One region of the Paenibacillus sp. JMULE4 genome, then DNA from elsewhere that is predicted to be linked to it. Evidence: riboswitches for the same ligand, from Rfam matches in the RefSeq annotation. Region 1 holds a riboswitch; each other region holds the start of a gene.
The links. Region 1 has a riboswitch for cyclic di-GMP ahead of EXW96_RS24705 (hypothetical protein). Riboswitches for the same ligand answer to the same signal wherever they lie in the genome.

Region 1 (5,552 bases):
ATGTAGCCGAAATTTATAAATACATGCAATTGATTATCTGAGACAGGCGGTACCGGATATAACGATGTAATCGGCCGACTTTGGAGAATATAAAATTGACCGTCGGCAAAACCCCACTCCACATCTTGCTCCGAGGCATAGTGAGCTTCAATTTTTTTACCCAATATTGCCAGTTGAATGATTTGATGATCCGTTAAAGCCTGCAGCTGCTGTTTCTCCGGAGGGAGATGCTGAGCAACCGTTCCTCCTTCCGGCACGGCATATATGGCTGTTTCCTTCTTGGAAACCTGTTTTTTTACGATTTCACCTGCACGCACCTGATACAAATCCGCAGTAACCAAACCGGATACGAGGGCTTCTCCCAAACCGAAGCTTGCATCGATCGATACCGTTCCGCGATGTCCCGTGACCGGATCCGCCGTAAACATAATTCCGGACACCTCCGGGAAAATCATGTGTTGAACAACGACGGAAATAAACACTGAACGGTGGTTAAAGCCGTTTTTGGCGCGATACGAGATCGCCCGGTCTGTAAACAGTGAGGCCCAGCAGTTTTGTACGGCGTTGAGCAGCTGCTCCAGTCCGCAAACATTCAAATAAGTATCCTGCTGTCCCGCGAACGAGGCCGTCGGCAGATCCTCAGCCGTAGCGCTGGAACGAACAGCATAAGCTTGAGCTTTCCCAGTGGTTTCCCACGCTTTTGAAATGGCCGATTTTACAGAGTTGGGCATCGAAAGGGAGGTGAGATGTTCGCGAATACGCTGTCCCAATATACGTATTTGCTCCAATTGTTCATGGCTGACGCGGTCCAACTGATCGAACAGTTCCTTCATCTCCCGGCTGGATTGAATGAATTGGCGGTAGGCGGCAGTTGTCACGCAAAAACCCTGCGGTACCGGGAAGCCGGCTCTTGTCAACTCCCCGAGGTTGGCTCCTTTTCCGCCCACAGCCGGCAGATGGGATTTATCAATACTCTGAAAATTCAGCACATTTATCGTTGGCATTTTTCCAACTCCTTAATACGAAATGGCAGCTTGCTTTGGTTCCCAATATATTGATCTTGTCACTGAGTTGTCAACCATTTTTTTACTGATTTTCATATTATTCCATCCCCCGGCAAAAGCCGTTCTCCAATCGATGGTTTACATGAGGAGAGGCTTTTCCATTCACAATATATAGTATAAAAATGAAAATTTTTACTATAAAAAAGGAATTTGATTGAATATGTCGAACATTGTTAGCTAATATCTAGTTTTTTCTAACTAATCTCCTTTGAAAAGTGATAAAGGCACACCCATTGAAAAGTGGGGTCGCAAAGCTACAGGGGCTTCAGTGTGATAAACACTATGCCAGCCAGTTACCGAAATCCGGATCATCAATCCTCCAATTTCGGGGGATTTTTTGGTTTTGGGACGTATTATGTAGCATTCTTCCATCGTCACTCTAAGTAGATGAGTTGGTCCGTATTTTGTGAAATCATTGATGAGAGGAGAGAGTGAAAATGTATCTTGGCCGAGTTCCTGCAATGGGATTGGATGAGATTCGAAACCAAACCTATGAGGAATTAAAACACCACTACACTAACCTGAAAGCTGAATTAAAGGTGGCTCGCGTTAATTTTGAATTTGAAAGGGCAGCCGATCTTAAGGAAGAAATCGATTTTATTTTTAAAGAATTATCAAGAAAAAAGGAAAAAAAGACCAGTTGACGATTGACATACGGGACGGTTTCACATGAAGTCTGCATGGATCAGTTTCATGGTATGGAGGAGTAAGTCATGAAAAATGAACGATTGCTGTACATTCTTTTTAGATTGATGAAGAAAGAGTTAAGTACATACGAACATTGCATGCGGGTTGGCAAAATGGCGAGAATCATGGCATCCTATCTTCATTTCAATCAGGAACAAACACGTAGTCTGGTCGTAGGATGTCTGCTTCATGACATTGGCAAGATATTTATTCCAACGGATATTATTACAAAGAAAACAGGTATGACGGTAGAAGAGTGGGAAACCATGAAACGTTATCCTGTGCTCGGAGCAAATCTGGCGCAAAAAGAAGGAATTCATGATTTGAATATTATTGAAATCATTAAATACCACCGCGAACGCTGGGATGGGTCCGGTTATCCTTATGGCTTGCGCGGTGAGTTCATTCCGACTTTTGCGCGAATTTGCTCTATCCTTGATGCTTTTGATGACATGCTGCAGGACGGTCCTCACAGAAAAGGTTTATCCGTTCAAGAAGCCAAGCAAGAGCTGTGGTATCAGAGCAGGAAGCAATTTGACAAAAACCTTGTTCAGGTTTTCCTGAGCATCCCGTCGCATGAATTAAAGACATTCTCCAGCTTCGGCAAATGGAGAGAAGAATATTACGGTTGAATATACCAAATGCCTCCTGTGATTAATCCGGGGGGCTTTTTTACATTCGGTTTTCTCCAACGGCGCCGGATTTGGGCAAACGGGAAGCGACACAGCATTGACAACATCTGGGTTAGCCTGCATAATGTGTTCAAAACGTACATGCGCGTACGGATGATGTACATGAACATGAAGGAGCCGGCAGACTGTATATGGAACAAAGATATGTCAAGGAATCTAGATGCTACAAAACATCCCGAGTATTTCCGACGGATGTCAATAATCACAATACGCTGTTTGGCGGAAAGCTGATGGCCTATATCGATGATATCGCTTCTATCGCGGCTTCCAAGCACTGCCGCAGAAACGTCGTGACGGCTTCGACGGATTCTGTCGACTTTTTGTCACCGGTTCGAACAACAGATTCGGTATGCTTGGAATCCTTCGTAACCTGGACGGGAAGAAGCTCAATGGAGGTCTTTGTCAAAGTGATTACCGAGGATTTGAAAACGGGGGAGCGCACCATTGCCGCGACGTCATTCCTTACTTTCGTGGCGCTCGATGACAATAAGAAGCCCGTTGCCATCCCGGCAGTCATACCGGAAACGGAAGAGGAGATCAGGCTTCACGAAACGGCTGTGCATCGCGCCGAGATGCGCCGATTGCGCAGGGAAGAAAGCAAGAAATTTGCGGACTACCTCACGGTGAGTTTCCCGTGGGAATCGGATTCAGGCTCTGATCATTCCTAGAGTGGAGCCGTAGTGAATCGATGGAAGTGCAATCATCATGGAAAAGCCGATCTTGCCCCTTACGGGAGCTATCGATCGGCTTTCTTCACTTTAAATATCGGTAAAGTTGACCGGCCCCACAACCTCCGTTAAGAAGGCTGTGAGCTCCGCCGCTTCTTCCTCATTGAGCTTGTATACGTGCTCCAGGTAGCCCTCAGCCTCCAGATCGTCCGGCCCGATGACAGCCGTGCGTCCGGTCTGCAAATCCGTGACCATCTTTTTTCCGTAAAAACGGTTAGTCGTCGTGATGGCCAAATCGAATCTCCGCAGCGAATCTCCGACAAAACAAACGAACCTTGTTTTCGTTTCCTCCGTACCGTCGTATAAATAATCAAATTCCATAATTTCCGCTTTCTCCTCCGATTCAAGCTTTCCGTAAGTTATTCGAATTATAACAGATTTTTCGGGGCTTCGCCAAAAAATCCGATCGCGAGATGACTTTAGCCCGATTTCGACCATGCGTTTCGTTTTCATTTCGGGTGAAACATGGTACAATCGGAAGAAGCGGTAGCATTCATAGAATGAAGCGATTCATAGAGTAGAAACGGAGGCTTGTAAGAAAAATGTCCAAGAGAAAAATGAGAAGTGACATGATCAAGAAGGGCTTTGACCGCGCGCCTCACCGCAGCTTGCTGCGTGCTGCCGGCGTCAAAGAAGAAGATTTCGACAAGCCGTTTATCGCGGTTTGCAACTCCTATATTGATATCGTTCCCGGTCACGTCCACCTGCAGGAATTCGGGAAAATCGTAAAAGAAGCGATCCGTGAAGCGGGCGGCGTTCCGTTTGAATTTAATACGATTGGCGTAGACGACGGTATTGCGATGGGACATATCGGTATGCGATACTCCCTCCCGAGCCGTGAAATTATTGCCGATTCCCTGGAAACGGTGGTTTCCGCTCACTGGTTTGACGGAATGGTCTGCATCCCGAACTGTGACAAAATTACGCCGGGCATGATGATGGGCGCTTTGCGCGTCAATATTCCGACGGTTTTCGTCAGCGGCGGGCCGATGAAAGCGGGTAAGACCAGCGATGGCCGTTCGATTTCATTGTCCTCCGTATTTGAGGGCGTAGGCGCCTACCAAGCGGGCAAAATCGATGAAAAAGGCCTGCAGGAGCTTGAACAGTACGGCTGTCCGACCTGTGGATCCTGTTCCGGCATGTTTACGGCCAACTCCATGAACTGTCTGGCTGAAGGTCTTGGCCTTGCGCTGCCGGGCAACGGTACGATTCTTGCTGTCGATCCGGAACGCAAAGAATTTGTGAAACGTTCGGCAAAGCAGCTGATGGAGCTGATCCAAAAGGACATCAAGCCGCGTGACATCGTCACCGTTGAAGCGATCGACAATGCGTTCGCTTTGGATATGGCCATGGGAGGTTCCACCAATACCGTTCTTCATACGCTGGCCATAGCGCATGAAGCAGGGATCGACTATCCGATCGAACGCATCAACGAAGTAGCGAAGCGTGTGCCGCATTTGGCCAAAATCGCACCGGCCTCCGATTATCATATTGAAGACGTGCATAACGCCGGCGGCGTGAGCGCGATCCTTAACGAACTGCTCAAAAAGCCGGGAGCGATCCACGGCGACCGGATCACTGTAACCGGCAAGACGCTGAGAGAGAATGTGGAAGGTCATGAGATTCGGAATACGGATGTCATTCGTACGCTGGATAATCCGCACTCCGAACAAGGCGGATTGGCTGTTCTGTTCGGCAATCTGGCTCCGAACGGCTCGATCATTAAGGTCGGTGCGGTCGACAAATCCGTAGGCGGCTACCATAAAGGGCCGGCCATTTGCTTCGATTCCCAGGAAGAAGCTCTTGCAGGCATTGCCAACGGTAAAGTGAAGGAAGGCCATGTGGTGGTCATCCGGTACGAAGGACCCAAAGGCGGACCGGGCATGCCGGAAATGCTCGCACCGACATCCCAGATCGTCGGCATGGGGCTTGGCGCGAAGGTGGGCCTGATTACGGACGGACGTTTCTCCGGCGCATCCCGCGGTATCAGCATCGGTCACATTTCTCCGGAAGCGGCGGAAGGCGGTCCGATCGCATTCGTAGAAGACGGAGACATCATCGAGCTCGATTTGAACAACCGCAAGATTGAGCTTCTGATCAGCGAAGAAGAATTCGAGCGTCGTAAGGCGAACTGGAAAGGCTTCGAACCGAAGGTGAAGACCGGTTACTTGGCCCGTTATTCCAAGCTTGTTACGTCCGCCAGCACGGGCGGCGTTATGAAAATAGATTGATCTGTCCATGAATAAAGACAGCCCATCGGTATTACCGCGGTGAGCTGCACCTCCAATGGTTAGGGATGTCTAACCATCGGGGGGCAGTTCAGGATGAGGCTGTCTTTATCCTTTTTATTCGTCTACATGATCGTCACCAGACGAATCGTG
Region 2 (5,552 bases), on a different contig from region 1:
CAGCCAGTTTATAAATATTATCCAATGAAACGTTCTTTAGCCCGCGTTCAATTTGTCCGATATAATTAGGATGGAGGTCTGCCCGCTCTGCAAGCTGCTCTTGCGTCCATCCGTATTGTTCCCGCAATGTGCGAATGCGCTGACCTAACGAATCCCGAATTGAGTTCACATTTCCACCACCTTATTCTTTCAGCTTATAAGGCAGAGTAAGTCAAATGAACATTCGATAGATTCGCTATTCTCAGTATCCAATGTATGTGTTATAATCTCCTCAATACTCATTGAATCAATTGGCGAGACATTAATCGTATTTACTGGGATTGGACGTAACGAATAAAAACGTATTAAAATGAAAAATGGACGCAAAAAAAGAAGATGCGCATATGCATCTTCTGAAACCGGTCAATCATTTTGGGACGAATCCAAATCCAACAAAACCGCCCGATCTTTGATTTTCATATAGATTTTGTGCAATGTTCGCTTTCGAAGGTAGAAGTACGCGCGGCGGGAAAGTGCTAGGCGGCTCATGGCGTCTGAAAGCGCCAGTTGATCCATATATCGTAACCGAATGAACAAGCTTTCTTCCGGGGTGAGAGCCGAGAAAGCATAGTCGATCAAACCGATTCTGGATAGCAGCAACGGGATTTCATGTTCGGTGATTTCGATACGTCGTATAACCGTCCGTAAAACCGTTTCCTGTTTTCTGCCGCTGCTGTGAGCCGCAACCATTTGTAGCGTACGCGTTAATTCAGGGATGTAGGACAGTTCTGACTGCATGTACTTCAGTCTCGCCTTCCAGTCCTTGTAAGACTTCAGCCATAATTCTACTTTCTCATAGGGGACGGGGTGCTGGGTCAGCGTCATCACAACTCCCTCCTTGCTGTGCATGCTGCCTGAAATTGTTCCGCCAGCCTGCCTGTTAATCGTCATGATTATAGGTTGTTCACGCTCCGTTTTCATTATCATCGTCCCTTCTCTAGTAAAGTGGAGGAAGCAGTAAGGATGCCATTTTTCGCAACTTAAGTCAATTTTTGATTCTCACCTCCTACAAACTTGGTAATAAAATTCCTCTGTAGATACCTGCATTTGTCCACATTTTACCAATAATACATTCGAAAGAGGAGGGTGATTTTTCCCTCATACCAACAGATCATTGGTTGTCAAACCATCGCGAAACGGCTCGAATCGGAAACGAATCGCTAACAGGTGATGCGATCTAGTTGATCGTACAAGCCCCTACGTTTCGCTTTTTCCGCTGCTTCGCGAATGGAAGATACGTCGAATTTGCGAATGATATTGCGAACATGCGTCTTCATTGTGTTAGACGTGATTCCGAGCAATTCTCTAACTACCGGTTGTGTATAGCCCCAACCGATCAACTGCAAGATTTCTTTTTCAGTAGGAGTCAGCATTCGATGCAATTCCCTTCGCTTAACAAGTCCAATTTCATTACGGATGATGGATGCAACATCGGCGTGAAGGGAGGATTGCCCTTGATACGCTTCCCTGACGGCACTTGCGACATCCACATAATTGATCTTGGTAATATAATTGATCGCTCCGGCCAGCATTGCATCCACAATGATCTCGGGCTGGTAGAGTGAAGTCAAGATAATGATTGGCAGTGATTTGATCTTCAACACTTCGGCAATTGTATCCAATCCATCCTGTTGCGACGAATGTAACACCGGGTCATGAATCATTACGTCTAAATCCAATTGCATACTGGCTCGAATAGCCGATTCTTTGTTTGTTGCAATATGAGATATACTCATATCCGGCTCAGCATCGATCAACGCCGTCAACCGTTGTTGCCATACGGGGTCGCTGTCCACCAGCAATACTTGTATCCTGCTTTCTTGCCAGCGCATGACTTCTTCAACTTTTGCAGCATAGCGTACACGCTCCTCCATATATCATCACCTCGTATTCATTCTAGAATCACGACAAAAAGACACGTACCCTCAAACGGCCGTGTCTAGTTTTTCGTAGATGTGAGATTTGTGAGGGTAACCCGGCGATCATTGCAATAGTGCAGAAGACCCGTGGCTTTGCGTCCCAGCCTTTCGATCTGGTTTGCCATTTTTCCTATTATTTCTTCCAAATCATAGCCTTATAATACCATAATTTTTATTTTTCTGGCACCGCCCTAAGTCCCACGTGTTTAAATGTGTTGATATTTGTCGATTCTATATCATTTCATATCGAATGATACAGGATAAACTATAGAAGCGTCACAAATTGTAAGTTCGCGAAAAATTTCTTGATCACACAATAGGTCTAATCAACTACTCGTGGCTCTCACTCTGCATTATTTTTCCGTTGGCACCTCCCATGATTTACATTAGAGTCCAATATGTCAAGGTATCGCTTATGCCCAGCACTATAAATAACACACCCGCAAGTTTTTGTATCCACAACCCCCACCTTTTGGCACGCTTAACAATGACTCGATCTAACCCGAAACCTACAGCAAACCCGGCAATTAGTAAAAACGGCATTGCGGTACCGATTGCAAAAACAGATGGCAACACTACGCCATATGTTGATTGCAATGCCAAAGGCATAAGCGAACCGAAGAACAAAACAAACATTGTTGGACAAAATCCTAGCGAAAATGCAATCCCCATTAGAAAGGCTCCGCTCCTTCCTCCGGTTCGATCGGCCAATTTTTCAAAAAATCCTGCCACTCGAGCCCCAAGTTGAAAAGGAAGCCGAATCCAGCCAAGCAAAAACAATCCGATTAAAATCAATAACGGCCCAAGCAGCTTTCTTGCAAAAGAATATAAAGGGATCATGTCAGTGGATATCTTTTGACCGAAAAACCAAAACAAAGCACCGAAAATACTGAATACAATCATCTTCCCTAATAAATACATGAACGTTTCGGGCCACGACAACCTTGCTTGCGCTTGACGCTGCCCAAAGTAAGTAATAGCCGCAACGTTCGCTGACATTTGACAAGGAGCAACCGAACCAACAAAACCGAGAAACAGCGCCGCAAGAAAGGCGATATCAGTGTTCGCCGCGTTAACGAATGGTTCGCTAAGGAAGGCGCTAATTTTACTAAAAAAGGAGTACATTAACTATTCACCCCCCAAAATCCGTTAAATAGATTTGGCAGTTATGCTTTCATCACACATCGAACCTTGACAAGCATCTATTATAAACTACATAACGTAGTGTTTCGCGGATACATAAAAGCAGTCTATTTTATTTCCAGAATAACTGCCGCTTTATCGTTCACCGCAGTCTCACATTTCCAATTTATTTTATTCTTGCTTCAATTACTAGGAACAGTTCCCTACACATCGACGTCGTTTGCACCACTCTGAAACCTGCTTGTTCAACGGTTTCAAGTGTATTGCGGTTTAAATGACAACCAACACATAATCGTTTCCAAACGGGCGTTAACCAGTCTTGTATTTTACCAAGGACCAGATGATTTAACCTTACGTGTTCAAAAATTAAAATCGTTCCTTCAGGCTTGCATACTCTATGGATTTCGGCCAGAGCTTTCGCCGGGTCAGGTATCGTACATAATACTAGTGTTCCAACGATTGAATCGAACGAATTGGTTGGATACGGTAGTTTTTGGGCATCTCCCGGTACCACTTCGATCGGAACTGTAGCTTCACGTGCTTTAATTAGTTGCTCCTGAAAAAGTCGATTTTCAAAAATAGTTTCGGGTTGCTGGCTGGGTTGTGAGGGGGAACTTTCCCTAATGATCGGTTTCCATGTTAGTTTTGGAGCATTTTTGCCGCTCTTTGCAGGTTGTGGGTCAGAATCCCGAAGCCGACCCAGCATTTTGAGCCGACAAAGCCCCGATACCTGCTGCGGTTCAAACCGTACTTCCGCTTGAGAAGACTAATCTTCGCTTCTCCAGCTGCACGGTAACGCTGCAAGTCTTTGAACCATAATTCGTTTTCGTACTCGGATCGGGCAATGCCTTTTTTGCCCTTTCGCGGCAAGCTAGCTCGCTTCACACCAAGTTCGGTAATGGCCGTTTCGTTCTTCTTGCTTGAGAAACCGCGGTCGGTCGCTACAGCTTGCGGCGCTTTGCCGAATTGCTTGATATGCGCCTGTACAGCGGGAACGAGCAGTTCATCATCCGAGGGGTTCCCCTCGTAGACAGCGTAGCCGGTCACAAAGCCGCTTTCCGTCTCGTCGATTCGCACCTTGTAGCCGAACTCAGTTCCTTTGGCCAGCTTACCTTTCTTAATCGGTCTTGCTTCCGGGTCAAAGAAACTGACGATCCGATCTGCGATGATTCGATTGCCGGAAACGACCTGTTTGGCTTGTTCCAACAACTTGCCGGTTAGCGTGACCGCCTCGGTCAGTTTGGTTTTACTTTGTCGAAGAGCAGCTTTGCCCTTGTCTTGCAGTTTCTCGATAACGGTTTGCGCCTTGTTCACAACGTTCTCGGCTACTTCGATTACGCTCCCAGTGATCCGGTCAACTTCTTCCCAAGATTCACGGGTGCGGCGACGTAGAACTTTCGCGATGGACAGAATCTTTTCCTTGATTTCTGCCGTACGATCTTCAAAGCCTTGAACAGTGTGGGAGGCGACTTTCCGGATTTTCTGAATCGTTCGAGTGATGACTTTTACGCCATCTTGCAACAGCGTAGCGTCTGTCGGGTGATGGATATCGGATTCCACAACCGTCGTATCCGTGCGCAATTTGCGGGTTTTCAGAACGGCTTTTTCCTCACACTGCTTTACGAGTGCGGCATTGATGTCTTCGACGATCTTGTCGCCGTAGCGTTTGCGGGCATAGATGAGCGTAGACGGGTCGGGCATCGGTTCGTCGATGGCAAACCGGCAGAACATTCGCCATGTGATGCTGTCACCGACTTCCTTCACGAGTGACTCGTAGCCCAAATTGTATTTATGCTTCAGGACCATAAGACGGATGTACTTTTCAATTGCAAGCGTAGGACGGCCGCTTTTCTTGCCTTTCGGGTGCAACTCAGTAAACGGTTGAAGAAAACGGTCGTCGTCCAGTAATTGATCTATGATTGCAAGCTCGACCGGCAACTTTCTAACAGATTCCGGGAGAATGGCATCCCAGATGGTCAATTGCTCGTCTCGAAGTTTCAACATTTTCTTCACCTCTTGGAAGGATTCCCGAGGGCTTCTGTTGAACTCCTATAGCAAAGGAATTCTTCCCTCGGGGTGTGGAACTTTGTTATCTCGACAATAACAATTTCCATTTTGAGGTGCTGAATTCCTTTTAATTATGCTCAAAACACCCTGACTTTTTCAGGGGAAACTAATTAGGGATTGCTCCAACATCATTGGATCTGGCTCTATTGCAATGACTTGATCTGCAAACTCATAGTACAAAAAGTTAATACCCGTACCTGAGCCAATTTCCAGCACTTTTCCTTTCGCCTTAGAAAGAAGCTGTTTTCTTATCCGGCCGAATATTTTTGTTTCTAGCGGCTGCATCAACCGATCATAATATTTGTTGAATAATTTATCCATTGCAGCCTCCTGATCATAAACTGCTCACGAAGCAATTATTGTAATAATCGATTTATCCGGATG
Region 3 (5,552 bases), on a different contig from region 1:
ATGTCTGTTCCATGCAAAAGGATGTATAATAAAGACAATGACCAAGGGATAAAGGGCGTGTTCAACTATGCAAGCGCATACCTGTTTATTGGCGGATCGGGACGAAAACAAGCAAGCCGCGGACGAATGGGATCGGGAGTGCGGGACAAGGTTTATGGCTGAGCGGTTTTTGCAGTTGAATCCGGGTGCCGGCAAAGCGGAGCCGGAAAACTCATGAAGGGCGGCTCCTTTGCAGGCATTGACGGCTGCCCGGCGGGCTGGCTAACGGTGGAGCTTACGATTGACGGAAGCTGGACGGCGGGGGTGTTCGAGGACCTGGAAAGCCTATGGGCGGCGTATCGGCAGGCAGTGTTGTTGTTGATCGATATGCCGATCGGTCTGGCCGACGGCAGCGAGCCGCGACGCTGCGATGTGCTGGCGCGGCAGCTGCTGAAGCCCGGACGGGCGTCCAGCATATTCCCTGCGCCCGTCCGCGAGGTGCTGAGTGCCACGGATTATGCGCAGGCGAATGCGCTCCAGCGCAGGCTCAGCGGTCGGGGATTATCGCGTCAAACCTGGGCGCTAGTCCCGAAGATTCGCACGCTGGACCGGCTGCTCCGGCAGGATGAAGCGGCCCGCTTAACGTTTCGCGAGTCGCATCCGGAGCTTTGCCTCGCACAGCTTTTCGGCCGCCCGATGCGCAGCGGGAAGAAGAGCCAGGCGGGCTTTGACGAGCGTATGGCGCATCTGCGGGGCGTGTATGCACAAGCCGACGAGGTTGTCGAAGAGCTGATGCTGCGGTATCCGCGCAAAGCGGTGGCGCGGGACGATATCGTCGATGCGCTTGTGCTCGCGGTAACGGCATGGTTGAGTGAAGGCAGACCGAGGCAGCTGCCCGAGGGCGGAGATGGGGACCGCTTGGGAATACAACGGATCATAGCTTATTACTGTTTTCTTAAAGAGGAAAGGTTGGAAAAGCACAATGCCGAATCGTTGGGCAAGCTTGATGGTTGAAAAGGCTGCGGTTGGCATCTGTCTTTGCAAATGGGATGGCCGTCAATTCATGGTCGAAGAGGCGAATCCGGCTTTTTTCCAGATCATCGGCTATACAAAAGAAGAGCTGGGGCAGGCATCCTTCTTATCTTTTCTATCGGCTGAATACAGGGATTGGGTATTGAAGCGTCCGGAGTTTTTTGAGTATGATGAGGTTCTGTTTTCGGAAGAGAGATGGACCGTAAAACACGGGCATCAAGTGGATGTGGAGCTATCTTTACGCGAAACGGTTATGGATGGGGTCTATTACTATATTATGGTTGTCAGAGACGTCAGCGATAAAAAATGGATTTTACGGCAGGGTACGGGGTATGAGGTAAGCGGAACGCTGACGACGAAATTCCGCTTTACCGATTGCTCGCTCCACGGCCCCTTGCTGGATCTGCAGAGAAAAGATTTGTTAGCGCAGCCGTTTCTTTCTTTTGTCGGATCCAAACATTTGCTTCAGGTAAGGCACTCGCTCCGCCAGGCCTTATTGTCCGCATCCGGCTTCAGTATGACGCTGGAGTGGGTACATAACCATCGACAGGCAGATATGGAATTTCGCTTTCAACCTCTGTTAAACGGCAGGCAGGAAGTCACCCGAATTGCCTTTGTCGGCAAATGCCTGGCAAACGGGCAAACACGGGAACCGTCGGGAATAGCTGTTACGCTGCGCATGCTGATGGCGGAACGCCGTATGACGGCAACCAGGCTTTCTGAGCTGACCGGACTGTCCATGGGCACGATCTCCAAAATGAGAAACGGAAAAATTACAAACCCGCATAAATATACCATACAATGTATTGCGGATGCACTGGGTGTTCCGATTACCGAGCTTTGGCGCGATTAGATCTGTAACAATATGTAAAAACGGGCGTAAATAATGCAATGTTTTAACCTTTTTGTCGAATATTAGCGAAAAATGACACATAAAATACTTTCTACAAGCATGGATTAGTCCTTTTGTCTTATATCGTGTTGTCGTTTGCCGATCTGCTTGATTATAATTTAATTATAAAACGGAATATTTCATTACGATAATGGCAAACTTGTCGAAAGGCAAGGACGCAAAGCAATGGGCCTAAAGTATTTTATGCTATGGCAGCCATGCCGCCGATAATGGAAGGAACGTATTTTTCATGCACCTTTCCCCGGCTGGAGAAGGTGCATTTTTTCTAAGCTGCAAAACGCTTGATTCAGAGGAAGGAGGTAGTCCGGATGTCCGACTCTATTACGGAAATGGAATTGGTCAAAATGATAAAATCGTTGGCGTTGGATTCAGCGCCGAATGGTGCCGGTTTGTCGGATTATTCCAAAGAGGAAGCTCTCGGCGGGCATAAAGAAAATACGAACCGAGGCTGGTTTAGTGTAAGCGGAAATGAAATTTTTGTACATACGTCGGATGACGAGATGTCGCCCCTTACCATTGAGGCTATACCCCCGGTCAAGCTGACTGTTAATGGAGAAGCGGTCTCCGGTACGGTAACCGTAACATCCAAGGACAAGCTGGAGTGGTCCGTAGAGGAATCTCCATTGTTTGAAATTCAGGTATCCGAGGATCGTATGCAAGCCTACCTGCTTGTGCATTCACCCGTCAGGTATGTATGGAAGCTCAGCGAGTGCGAGCCTGCCGCCCATTTGGTTCTCAGAGCGGAAGAAGACCAATCGATTATTCTTAACAAACTGGAGTTTAACGATATTATTCTTGAGCTGGATCGTTTGTCGATCACGAAAAACCGGAACATCGGGGCAGTGTTTGAGGAAGTGCTTAATCCGACATTCGAGCCGATTCTGATCGCGCGGGGAAAGCCTCCGGTTCCCGGAAAGGATGCGGAGCTGCAGCTCTTTTTCACAGAGCAGGTGGAAAATCAGTATGTGGAAATCGGGGGCGTGGTCGATTACAGAAATCATTTAAATATTCCTTCGGTCACTCCGGGAGATGTGATCGCCCGAAAAATTCCGCCGGAAGAAGGGACCGTCGGCTACGACGTATATGGCAATTTCATTCGGCCAAAAGAACCGAAGGATATTGTTATTGTAGCCAAAGACGGGGTGCAAATCCGGGAGGACGGCTTCGTTATCGCTCTTAGAGAAGGAAGACCGCGCATCACCGGCAACCAAACGAAGTTTTTTGATATTACGAAGGCTTATATCGTACCCGGCGATGTCAATATTGAAACGGGACATATTGTTTTTTCCGGCGACATTATCATTTATGGAAACGTGATGGAAAGCATGATCGTCGAGTCGCTTGGCAATGTGTATATCTCAGGCAGTGTCTACAACGCTACCGTCACGGCAACCGGCAGCATTTACATTCAAGGCAATGCGATCAAAAGCAATCTGTACTCCGGTTATTTCGGGGTGTTGTATAACCGGCTTTACAACAATTCCAAATTGTTAATGTCCCAATTCGAACAGCTGCTTGAAGCAGCGAAGCTTCTTTTCGAGATGGTGGAAAAGAAGGGGCAGAAGCCCCATTACGGACAAATTATTTTACTGCTCGTGGAAAACAAGTTTAAAGATATTTATAAACTGGCCAAAGAAGCGTTATCGGTGATTATTAATATCCGGTCCCGAGACAAGACGGCTTGGCTGAATCTTAAAGACATGCTGGAACGGTTCCTTCAGCTCTCCCGGATGCCGCAATTGATTTCTCACGGAACGATTCTCGGCATTTTGAATTCTCTCAGGGAGACGGTCCAGCATGTCGGCAGCATGCAAGAAGCCAAAGTACGGATCGATATCGGGCAGTGCCATTTATCCACGCTCAAATCCAACGGCGACATTTTGATCCGAAAAGAAGGGGTGCTGCAAAGCGACCTGTACTCAGCGGCCAATATTGTATTTTATGACAAAGATGCCGTATGCCGAGGCTCCCGTTTGGAGGCGGACGGCATGATTTCCGCCATGATGGTCGGCGGTCAGACGGGGGCTCCGTCGGTTTTAAGGTCCAAGACGAAAATTATTCTGAAGAGCATGAGCTCCGGCAGGGTATGCATCGAAAATTACTGCATCGAAATTCTGGAGCACATCGAGAATCAGACGATCGATATGGAATGGGTAAAAAGCCGCGTATATTCCGCCAGAGGCATTCAAAATCAACAGACCAACGGTAAATTGGCGTGATGACGGACGATAAAGGTTTACGCCAGTTGATAGAAAAATCGCATCTTCTGGGCAAGAGGTTGAATAAAATATATATAATCGAAATGGACTATTAATTCTGCCAGCTTCCTCCATTCTTACAACGGAAAGCCTTAAATCGCTTCAAGAGCACGGTCTTAAACTTGACAGTACGGATGTGATTCTCCCGGAATTTGAGCCTGAGCAGCTTGTACGGCTTGCTATCCGTGAGATGAAGGAGATGTTTGCGGATATCCGCGCCGCCGGAAGGGTTCCTGTCGACAAGGTATGCCGTACGGTTCTGCCGGCCATCATGCGTATTTCGGGCCGTTCGGATACGTACCGCATTTTGTTGACGCTGGAGAAGCAGGATGAAGATACGTACAAGCACAGTGTCGGAGTCGGCGTGATGGCGGGATTGCTGGCCAAATGGCTCGGCCTGTCCGTAAATGAACGGGTTCGAATCACCTTGGCCGGCCTTCTTCACGATGTGGGCAAGCTGTTCGTTCCGCAATCGATCCTTCAAAAGCCGGGCCAATTGGATGAACAGGAGTTCTGTGAAGTCAAGCGCCACGCCCGGTACGGTTATGATCTCCTCGTTCGCGAACCGGGGCTGGATCCGGTGATTGCTTTGGCCGCGCTGCAGCACCATGAACGGGAGGATGGCAGCGGCTACCCTGCGGGGTTACCGGGAAACCGCATTGAAAAGGTTAGCAAAATCGTGGCTGTGGCCGACGTGTTTCATGCAATGTCCTCTAAGAGGGCGTACCGAAATGCTTTGCCTTTATTTGATGTGCTTCAAAGCATCGCCGATCATGCTTATGGTATGCTGGATCCGGGTATTGTCCGCTGCTTTGTCCGGCATGTGACCGAATGTACGATTGGAAGCCGTGTAGACTTGTCTGATGGAACGCAAGCAACGGTAGTCATGGTTCATGAAGCGGATCCTTGTCGTCCCCTGGTGTATGGGTCCGGTCAGTTTATCGACCTGAGGAAGCGGCCGGGGTTAAAGATCGGAAGGCTGCGCGACGGGGGAACCGTTTCTGTATAGTGGATGATCATCGAGGGCGCCGGGCGGTTTCTCCGCTGATAAGGGCGCTTTTTCGCGTTTCATGGCTTTCCGCGCCGATCGTCAACAATGAATATTTCCGCAGATCCTCGTAGAGGCGGCCTGTTGAGGACAACGGAAGGTGAAGGAAAGTCATATCGGGTTAGCCGGAATCATATATTATCCATTACAGGAATATGTAAACGTTTTCGGACGACCCTGGCAAAACATTAGTTGATCCGGAAGCGGTTTGCTTACCAAGCGCAGCTTGACATGACTAGCCCGATGTGGAGGTGGTTTCAATGACCAGCAAACCTTGGCTCAAGCATTATCCTGCCGAGGTGCCACCGACCTTTGATTATCC

Region 2: linked by a shared signal. The riboswitch ahead of EXW96_RS16210 (response regulator) and the one ahead of EXW96_RS24705 (hypothetical protein) in region 1 are both predicted to bind cyclic di-GMP.
Region 3: linked by a shared signal. The riboswitch ahead of EXW96_RS06700 (flagellar assembly protein A) and the one ahead of EXW96_RS24705 (hypothetical protein) in region 1 are both predicted to bind cyclic di-GMP.

What each region holds. Positions count from the first base shown of each region.
Region 1 is NZ_SGWF01000021.1:1,252-6,803, reverse strand. Features, by position in the region: gene EXW96_RS24710 (phosphoenolpyruvate synthase) at 1-1,004, opposite strand, end outside; cyclic di-GMP riboswitch class I at 1,278-1,365, shown strand; gene EXW96_RS24705 (hypothetical protein) at 1,502-1,708, shown strand; gene EXW96_RS24700 (HD-GYP domain-containing protein) at 1,778-2,383, shown strand; gene EXW96_RS24695 (acyl-CoA thioesterase) at 2,575-3,111, shown strand; gene EXW96_RS24690 (DUF3055 domain-containing protein) at 3,202-3,495, opposite strand; gene ilvD (dihydroxy-acid dehydratase) at 3,714-5,402, shown strand; gene EXW96_RS24680 (hypothetical protein) at 5,517-5,552, opposite strand, start outside.
Region 2 is NZ_SGWF01000015.1:18,597-24,148, forward strand. Features, by position in the region: gene EXW96_RS16200 (helix-turn-helix domain-containing protein) at 1-169, opposite strand, end outside; gene EXW96_RS16205 (hypothetical protein) at 403-960, opposite strand; gene EXW96_RS16210 (response regulator) at 1,200-1,913, opposite strand; cyclic di-GMP riboswitch class I at 2,006-2,091, opposite strand; gene EXW96_RS16215 (urease accessory protein UreH domain-containing protein) at 2,340-3,083, opposite strand; gene EXW96_RS16220 (class I SAM-dependent methyltransferase) at 3,268-3,807, opposite strand; gene EXW96_RS16225 (ISNCY family transposase) at 3,741-5,105, opposite strand; gene EXW96_RS16230 (class I SAM-dependent methyltransferase) at 5,265-5,489, opposite strand; gene resA (thiol-disulfide oxidoreductase ResA) at 5,525-5,552, opposite strand, start outside.
Region 3 is NZ_SGWF01000011.1:301,393-306,944, forward strand. Features, by position in the region: gene EXW96_RS06685 (hypothetical protein) at 68-217, shown strand; gene EXW96_RS06690 (DUF429 domain-containing protein) at 214-993, shown strand; gene EXW96_RS06695 (helix-turn-helix domain-containing protein) at 962-1,864, shown strand; cyclic di-GMP riboswitch class I at 2,047-2,132, shown strand; gene EXW96_RS06700 (flagellar assembly protein A) at 2,233-4,143, shown strand; gene EXW96_RS06705 (HD-GYP domain-containing protein) at 4,319-5,191, shown strand; gene EXW96_RS06710 (long-chain-fatty-acid--CoA ligase) at 5,491-5,552, shown strand, end outside.